2 regions of the Zhenhengia sp. genome follow, and region 2 is predicted to be linked to the other one. Evidence: a T-box and tRNA genes for the amino acid it is inferred to sense, from the RefSeq annotation. Region 2 holds a T-box; the other holds one or more tRNA genes.
The links. A T-box is a leader RNA that pairs with one kind of tRNA and senses whether it is charged. The one in region 2 lies ahead of gltX (glutamate--tRNA ligase), so its partner is inferred to be a tRNA-Glu.
Positions count from the first base shown of each region.

Region 1: it has a tRNA-Glu gene. The T-box ahead of gltX (glutamate--tRNA ligase) is inferred to sense a tRNA for this amino acid. The anticodon was not compared.

Region 1 covers NZ_JBKVCH010000014.1:40,133-44,573, reverse strand. Annotated here, with positions in the region: gene ACLTBU_RS14020 (carbohydrate kinase family protein) at 1-449, shown strand, start outside; gene ACLTBU_RS14015 (flavocytochrome c) at 486-2,321, opposite strand; tRNA gene ACLTBU_RS14010 (tRNA-Glu) at 2,518-2,589, shown strand; gene ACLTBU_RS14005 (phospho-sugar mutase) at 2,976-4,441, shown strand, end outside.
Region 2 covers NZ_JBKVCH010000019.1:8,714-13,154, reverse strand. Annotated here, with positions in the region: gene ACLTBU_RS15710 (hypothetical protein) at 1-609, shown strand, start outside; gene ACLTBU_RS15705 (acyltransferase family protein) at 637-1,623, opposite strand; gene ACLTBU_RS15700 (SGNH/GDSL hydrolase family protein) at 1,620-2,249, opposite strand; T-box leader at 2,342-2,569, shown strand; gene gltX (glutamate--tRNA ligase) at 2,642-4,303, shown strand.

The DNA.
Region 1 (4,441 bases), on a different contig from region 2:
CAGATGCTTGTAGAGATGCTATTTTAGAGTTTCTTCCTTATGCTCATGTGATTAAAATTTCTGATGAAGAATTAGAATTTATTACAGGCTATAAAACAATAGAAGAAGCTAAGGCACTTTTATTTAGAGGTAATGCCCAACTTGTTATCTATACAAAAGGTGGGGATGGTGCTGAAGTTTACACTAAGGAAAGTATGGTAAGTGTAGGGGGGAGAAGAGTAGAAGTAATTGATACGACAGGGGCTGGGGATTCCTTTATTGGAGCATTCCTTTATAAACTTTTAGCAGCAGATATAAAAGCAGAGGCATTATCTAGCTTATCTGGGGAAATACTTAAAGAGTATCTAAACTTTGCTAATGCTTATGCAGCTTATAGTACACAAGGTAAAGGAGCTATTGGTTCTTATGCAACATTAGAAGAAATAGAAAGTTATATAAAAAACAGCTAGAGCATATAGGCTCTAGCTGTTTTTTATATAATAATATTATTTAGCAGTAGTTAAAGCACTGTTTACCGCTTCAAATACAGCAGTACTTGAGTTAGATGCACCTGTTACAGCATCAATGCCTTCTGTAGATTGGTTATAAATAATATCTGGAATTAAATCATTTTGAATAGACATAAAGATTGAAGATGTTTCATGATGTTCAAGAACTTCGATAGTATCAATGAAACCATCTTTTACAGTTACTTCAACTTTAATGGTACCGTTGTTACCAGTTGCTTCACCTTGGTAAACACCATCTTTGAAGCTAGCAGTAGCAGTTTCATTTATTTTTGGTGTAGAAGCTTCTTCTTTTTCAGAAACTGTAGTAGCACCTATACCACCATCTGCCATAGCAAGTGTAGCAGCTTTAGTACCAGCTTGACGTCCAAATACAATAATATCTGCTAAAGCATTACCACCAAGACGCTCAGCGCCATGTACACCACCTGTTACTTCACCAGCAGCAAATAAACCAGGAATAATATTACCATCTGTATTTACAACTTCAGCATTTGTATTGATTTTGATACCACCCATTGTATGGTGAACACCTGGTGCAATTTTGATTGCATAGTAAGGTGCTTTTTCAAAGGCAATATCCATACCAGCGCTACGTCCAAATGCAGCATCAATACCTGATTTTACAGAGTCATTCCATGCAGCGATTGTTGCTTTAAGAGTATCCGCATCCATTCCAAGAGCAGTTGCTAAAGCTTCAGGTGTTTCACCTTCAGTTGTAAGGCCTTGCGCTACATATTTTTCGATTGCTTTTAAGCTTTCGCGTACACCTTGGTCAAACACAAGGTATGCATATTGATCTTCTTGCTCTAAGACAGCAGCAGATACTTTGTCGCGAGTGGACATTTCATCTGTAAAACGTTCGCCTTTAGTATTTACAAGAATTGCACCATTACCGCGAACAGCTTCTGTAATAAGAGCAGCTGTTTCAGGATGAACTGTTGGGTGAATCTGAATTTGCTCAATATCGTCAAGAGCTGCACCAAGAGCTTCAGCTAAGATAATTCCATCACCTGTTGCACCTGGTTGGTTTGTACTAATAAAGCCATCAAGTTGTGGCTGATATTTTGTGTAAAGTTCTGGATTATTTCCAAATCCACCAGATGCAATAACAACAGCATCTGCTTTGATGATGTAAGAAGTTTTTTCACCATTTTCTGTAGCAATTGCTTTAATACCTGTTACTTTATCATTTTCGTAAATAACTTCAGTTGCTTCAGTGTTGAGCATTGTATCAATACCACGTTGTTCTGTATTTTGATAAAGAACATTTACTAAATGATCACCTACAGGAGCACCACCAGTTGGTCTATGAGCACGCTTGAAAGATGCGCCACCAAGGGAACCTACATCAGAAAGATCAGCACCTAAATCTATAAGCCAAGCTACAGCATCGGCAGCATTTTCAGTCATAAATTTAACAAGTTCAGGATCGTTGAGTTCCTCTCCACCCTTCATTGTGTCAGTATAGTGAACTTCAACAGTATCTTCAATTCCAGCTTCTTTTTGAAAAGTTGTTCCAGCAGCGTTTAGACCACCTGTTGCACGAGCAGTATTTCCGCCAACGAAAGGCATTTTTTCTACTAAAATAACATGAGCTCCAGCATCATGTGCTTCAATAGCAGCACTTAAGCCACCACCACCAGCACCGATAACGATAACATCTGTTTCAAGTGTAAGAGTTTCTTGTGCTGATTCAGTTACTTCTGTTGTAACTTCTTTTTCTACTTGAGTAGGTGTAGAAGCACAACCTGTTAATAGGGAAACTGATAAACCTAAGCAAGCTATAGTAGATAAAAGTTTTTTCATCTTCATAATAATATCCCTCTTTATGTTTGATAAATTATTGTCAAACATAGTGTATCATAGTATAAAAAATAAATATATAGCTTAACATAATGTCTGAACAGGAAATATATTATGTGTTGTTTTAAATAATTTTAATAAGTGTAAAATTATTTAAAAAATGTATTGAATTAAATTGATAGGAGTTTTATAATATATAGTACAAGGCCCGTTGGTCAAGAGGTCAAGACGCCACCCTCTCACGGTGGACTCAGGGGTTCGATTCCCCTACGGGTCATATAAAAAGACTTAGCAAATGTTTGCTAAGTCTTTTCTGTTTTTTCTGTTATTAAATCAAATGATTGGATTCAATTGACTAAGTTAATTATACTATAGTAAAATTATTTTATAGGTTTTCGGAAGACCTATACACTCACTCCTTGACCTGTGAATATAAAAGTCAAGACTATAAAACTCCCCAATCTTCTTTATAGATGACCTGGTCAAGGAGGATTTTTGAACTAATTATATTGGAGATAGATTAAAGAGGACTACTTTATAAGTGTAGGCCTCTTTTTATACTTTAAATAAGGTATCGCTTATAACAATGAAATAAAATTGTAACTAGCTTTTTTTCCTAAAAAATGACATAATATAATCGACAATATACGAGGAGGGACTATGATGGATTTTAGACAAGGGTATAACCGCTGGTTAAATGAAGAAAAGGTTGATGAAGCTTTAAAAAATGAACTTCAAGCAATTGAAAATGAAAAAGAGATTGAGGACAGATTTTATAAAAATCTTGAATTCGGAACAGGTGGTTTAAGAGGTAAAATTGCAGCAGGAAGCAACCGTATGAATGTTTATACAATAGGTAAAGCTACTCAAGGGCTTGCAACATACCTTTTAAAACACAAAGCTGAGCCAAGTGTCGCTATTGCATATGATTCAAGAAATATGAGTAAAGAATTTGCAGACCAAGCAGCAAGCGTACTTGCAGCAAATGGGGTAAAAGTATTCCTTTACCCATCATTAAGACCAACACCAATGCTTTCTTTTACAGTTAGACATTTAGAAACAGATGCAGGTATTGTTATCACAGCATCTCATAACCCTAAAGAATACAATGGTTATAAAGTATATGGTAATGATGGTGGACAAATTACAGATGAAGCTGCAAAAGAGATTTTATCTTATATTGATGCAGCAGACATCTTTGAAGATGTTAAAGTTATGACATTAGAAAAAGCAGAAAAAGAAGGTAAATTAGAATACATTACAGAAGAAGTAGATAAAGCTTACTATCATCAAGTAGAAACTTTATGTATTCGTAAAGACCTTATTAAAGAAAAGGCGTCAGAACTTAAGATTATCTACACACCAATCCATGGTAGTGGTAATATTCCAGTTCGTACAATGCTTAATAAATTAGGTTTTACAAATGTAGCAGTTGTTAAGGAGCAAGAACTCCCAGATGGAAACTTCCCAACAGCACCATATCCAAACCCAGAAGATAAACGTGTATTTGAGCTTGCTATTGAAATGGCAAAAGAAACAGCACCAGACCTTATCTTTGGTACAGACCCAGACTGTGACCGTATTGGTGTAGTAGTTAAAGAAAGTGCTGATAGCTATAAAGTATTAACAGGAAACCAAGTAGGTATCCTACTTAGTGACTATATCTTAAATGCACGTAAGGAAATGGGTACTTTAAGTGGACAAGATACAATTGTTAAAACAATTGTAACTTCAGATATGGTAAAACCTATTGCGACGCATTATGGCACACAAGTAATGGATGTTTTAACAGGTTTTAAATACATTGGAGAGAAAATCAAAGAGTTCTTAGAAACAGGTGCAAATAACTTTGTATTTGGTTATGAAGAAAGCTATGGTTATTTATCAGGAGACTTCGTAAGAGATAAAGATGCTGTTATTGCTTCTGTACTTATTGCAGAGATGGCACTTTACTACCGTACACAAGGTAAAAACCTTTATGAAGCACTTGAAGATCTGTTCAAACAATATGGTTACTATAGAGAAGACTTAGTATCTATCCAGATGGAAGGGAAAGATGGTCAAGAGAAAATCCAAGCGATTATCTCTAACTTAAGAGAAAATGCACCTAAAGAAGTAGGTGGTATAAG
Region 2 (4,441 bases):
CCTGAATATGAAATGATGGATCACGTACAAGATTATGAAAAAGGTTTCTTTGCCTACATTATTAGGTGTACCCTAAAAAAAGGAATGCGTAATGTTGCACAAGGATTAGGAAATTGTAACTCTTTTGAAAAGAAATATAGGTGGATAAATAGTGATATTATTCCTACAGGAACAGATCCGGAAGATGTAAGGCAATTTATTGATAAATATGGGCGGCTAAGATACAAAATTCCTAATCCTGATCCTTGTGATCTCACGAATACAATTCTTAAAATTGCTAAAAAAAGAGCATTTATTGATGCTGTACTGCAAGTAGCTTCATTAAGTGAAATCTTTACACAAGATTTAGAAGAAATGCAGGATTTTATTAATCAATCAGAAATCGTTGGTACGGAAACAATGCAGCCGAAAGAGGCTGCAGCCATAAAAATTAATTTTGGAAAATATAAGAATAGGACGTTAAAAGAAATCTATAAAGAGGATCCAAATTATTTTGAGTGGATTGCTCTTAATAGTAAAGATGAACTTATTAAAAAAGCATGTGAAGTGATGAAAGAAGCAGCGCATCAAAAAGAAGAATTGGCACCAAAAAAAGAAGTGCAAGGATAAAGCACCTTGCACTTCTTTTTTGGTGGACTAGCGGGATTCATTTTTAAGAAAAAGAGCTAGGGCAGAAGCTAAAAACTTTCTAAAGTACCTTTCAGTTGTATTACGGGATAGGACATAAGTAATACCTGTAGCAGAAACTAAACAAATAAAAAGTCTAACCCACATAGAAGGAATAAAATAGTTTATAGCTATAGGAATACAGAGTAAATACGTATGCAAAATATAAATAGGTAGTGTGTTACGTCCTATCTTACTAAAGAAAGTATTTTTAGCTGTCATCGTATTAGCAAGTACAAATACAAAGGAAAAACCTATGATATAGAGTAAAGCACGGCTAATAAGTCCAAGCCAAATAGGGACAGTATAGGTTTGGAAGGAGTCACTACCGTATAAGAATTCCACAGGGAAAACTTTAAAATAACAAATAAATATTGCAAAGGATAGAGCGAGTAAAATAATGCCGCAAGAGAAGAATCTTGACGGTTTTTTTAATTTGAAAAATCTATCTTCACTTGTAAAATACCCAATTAAAAAGAATGGGAAAAACACTAAAGTACGAGATAAAGATAAGATGCCATTAAACTCACCAAATATGCCTGCTCCAAGGCCTACAATAAAACTAATAGGTACAATATATTTAATACGTACTAGGTCTTTAAGTGAAATTTTCCATAGGAACATACTCATTAGGTACCACAAGGCCCAGCCAGGGGTAATAAAGGAGAATTTATCTAAATCCCATGTAACTATTGCAGCTATACCATTCCAAAGGATATTAAAGAGTAGAAATGGCAAGAAGAAGGTAGTAAAAGCCGTTTGACGTGCCTTATCTACATTTTTGGAAAGGTAACCGGATACAAATACAAAGGCCGGCATATGAAAAAGATAAATAAATACATAGAGTACCTGAGTAATAAAATATTCATCTTTAAAAAGCTCTAAAGAATGACCAAAGACAACCAAGAAAATAAGAAGTCCTTTTAAATTATCTAATAAATCAACGCGCTCTTTCATTCGAGACTCCTTTTAATCCATTCTTTTGCAATAAGCATATGACCTTCAGGCGTAGGATGTACACCATCTATGGTAAAGTAATGTGCATCATGCTCTGGTGTAAGCGAAGCATTAAAAATTTCTTGAAGAGGAATATAAAGGGTGTTATATTCTGCTGCAAGTGACTTTACAATATCAATTTTAGGATTAAGATCTTCAAACCATAGAACTTGTTCTTCTTTATGAGGTAAAAGAAATGGAGACATGAGAATAATTCTAAGGTCAGGCATGCGTTCTAAACTGCTTTCAATAAGATAGCGATAATGATCTCTAAATCTTTCTTCAGAGGTCATAAGATTAAAGTCATAGCGTCTCCAGGTATCATTAATACCTGCAAGGAGAGAAAGAACTGTAGGTTCAAGTCTTAAACAGTCAAATCGCCAGCGAAGTTTAAGGTCAATAGTACGATTTCCATAAATACCTTTATTCATACAACTTACTTGAAGATCAGGATATTCTTTCGTCAAGAAATGATGTATAAGATTTACATAACCCTCTCCGAGATCATTGCGATTTAGTTTATTTCGGCTGCAGTCCGTAATACTATCCCCTTGGAATAGAATGAAATCATTTTTTTGTAAAAACATATGTTGTCTACCCTCCCTAAATTATGATATTTTCATTATATAATAGACCTTTACAATAAGAAAGATGGTCGTTATAATGAGATTATAAATAAGAAAAAGCGATAAAAGAGAAGAGTATATAAGAAGGACATTCAAGAGACTTAGGGATGGTGGAAGCCTAAGATGTACCCTTATAGAAAGAAGTTCTTTTGCTACGGACTGAAAATCTCTAAATTTAGAGGAGTAAGTTTGTGGGGTTATTCCCTTAAAGATAGTAGGAGTGGACTATAGACATATAGTCAACTTAGGTGGTAACGCGGAAGATGTCTTTCGTCCTAAGAGGTTAGGATGAGGGGCTTTTTTTATGTGATTTTTTAAATTTACTATAAAGAAAACGAGAGAGGAAGAGAAAGATGAGTTTAGACAGATTAGCAGATTTAATTTTCCCAGACATTACAAAAACGCCAGAAGATTATATTAATGCCTATCCAAAAAGAGAATTACAAGAAGGTGCTCGCGTAACAAGATACGCACCAAGTCCAACAGGATTCCAACACATCGGTGGTGTATTCGCTGCACTTGTAGCTGAAAGAACAGCAGTTCAAAGTGGTGGTGTATTCTACCTTAGAATCGAAGATACAGACCAAAAAAGAGAAGTAGAAGGTGCGATTGAAGATACAATCCGTACAATGAACAAATACGGTATGAACTTCACAGAAGGTATGACAGGTGAAGATACTTCTATCGGTAACTATGGTCCATACAAACAAAGTGAAAGAGCTGAAATCTACAAAACATTCGCTAAAGACCTTATTAAAAAAGGTTTAGCTTATCCATGTTTTGCAACACCAGAAGAACTTGAAGCACTTCGTGAACGCCAAACAGAAGCAAAAGTAACACCAGGTTACTATGGTGAATACGCAACATATAGAAACTTATCTTCAGAAGAAGCTATTGCAAAAATCGAAGCAGGTGAAAGATACATTATCCGTCTTAAATCACCAGGCAACCCAGAAAATAGAGTAGAATTCCATGACCTTATCAAAGGTGAAACTTCATTCCCAGAAAACAACCAAGATATCGTTATCATTAAAGGGGATGGACTTCCAACATACCACTTTGCACATGCTATTGATGATGCACTTATGGGTACAACACACGTAACACGTGGTGAAGAATGGTTATCATCACTTCCGATTCACGTACAATTATTTGATGTACTTGGATTTAAACGTCCAGAGTACGGTCACATCCCAACAATTATGAAAATGGATGGTGATTCAAGACGTAAACTTTCTAAGAGAAAAGATGCTGAAAGTGCTGTAAGTTACTACGATGAAGAAGGTTACCCAACAGTATGTGTAATCGAATACCTTCTTAACATCATCAACTCTACTTATGAAGAGTGGAGAGCTGAAAACCCTACAGCTGATTATCATGAATTCCCTGTATCACTTGATAAGATGAGTAAAAGTGGTGCATTATTCGATATCATTAAATTAAATGACGTAAGTAAAGACGTTATTGCAAGAATGCCAGGTGAAAAAGTATACGAACTTTACACAGCATGGGCTAAAGAGCATGACAAAGAAATGTATGATCTTGTAACTGCAAATGAAGCTATGGCTAAAGCTATCTTCAGCATTGATAAAGAAGGTCCAAAACCAAGAAAAGACTTCGCTAAATGGATGGACGTAAAAGAAAAAATCACATATTTCTTCGATAACTTCTTCTACGCTGAAACAGTAGATCAGGTAGAACTTCCAAAAGGGATGACAATTGATACTGCAAAAGAAATTATTGCGGCATATAAAGAAGCCTATAAACACAATGAAGAAAGCCAAGAAACATGGTTTGAAACACTTAAAAACTTCGCTATTGAACTTGGATACTGTGCAAACCGTAAAGAGTACAAAGCAAATCCAGATGCATATAAAGGTATGATTTCTGATGTAGCAGGTGCTGTAAGAGCAGCCGTAACACACAGAAGCAATACACCAGACCTTTATACTATTATGCAAATCTTAGGTGAAGAAAAAGTACAAGAACGTTTCGAAAAGTTTTTAGCACTTTAAGATAAATTAAAAATCACAAAATAGGAAGCTAATCCTATCTCTTATAGAAGTATGAGAGATAGGATGGCTTTCTTTTTTTATCCAAAAGAGTTTTGAAAAATAAAAGAGTAAAAAAACTCCCTATTTATCATGGAAGTA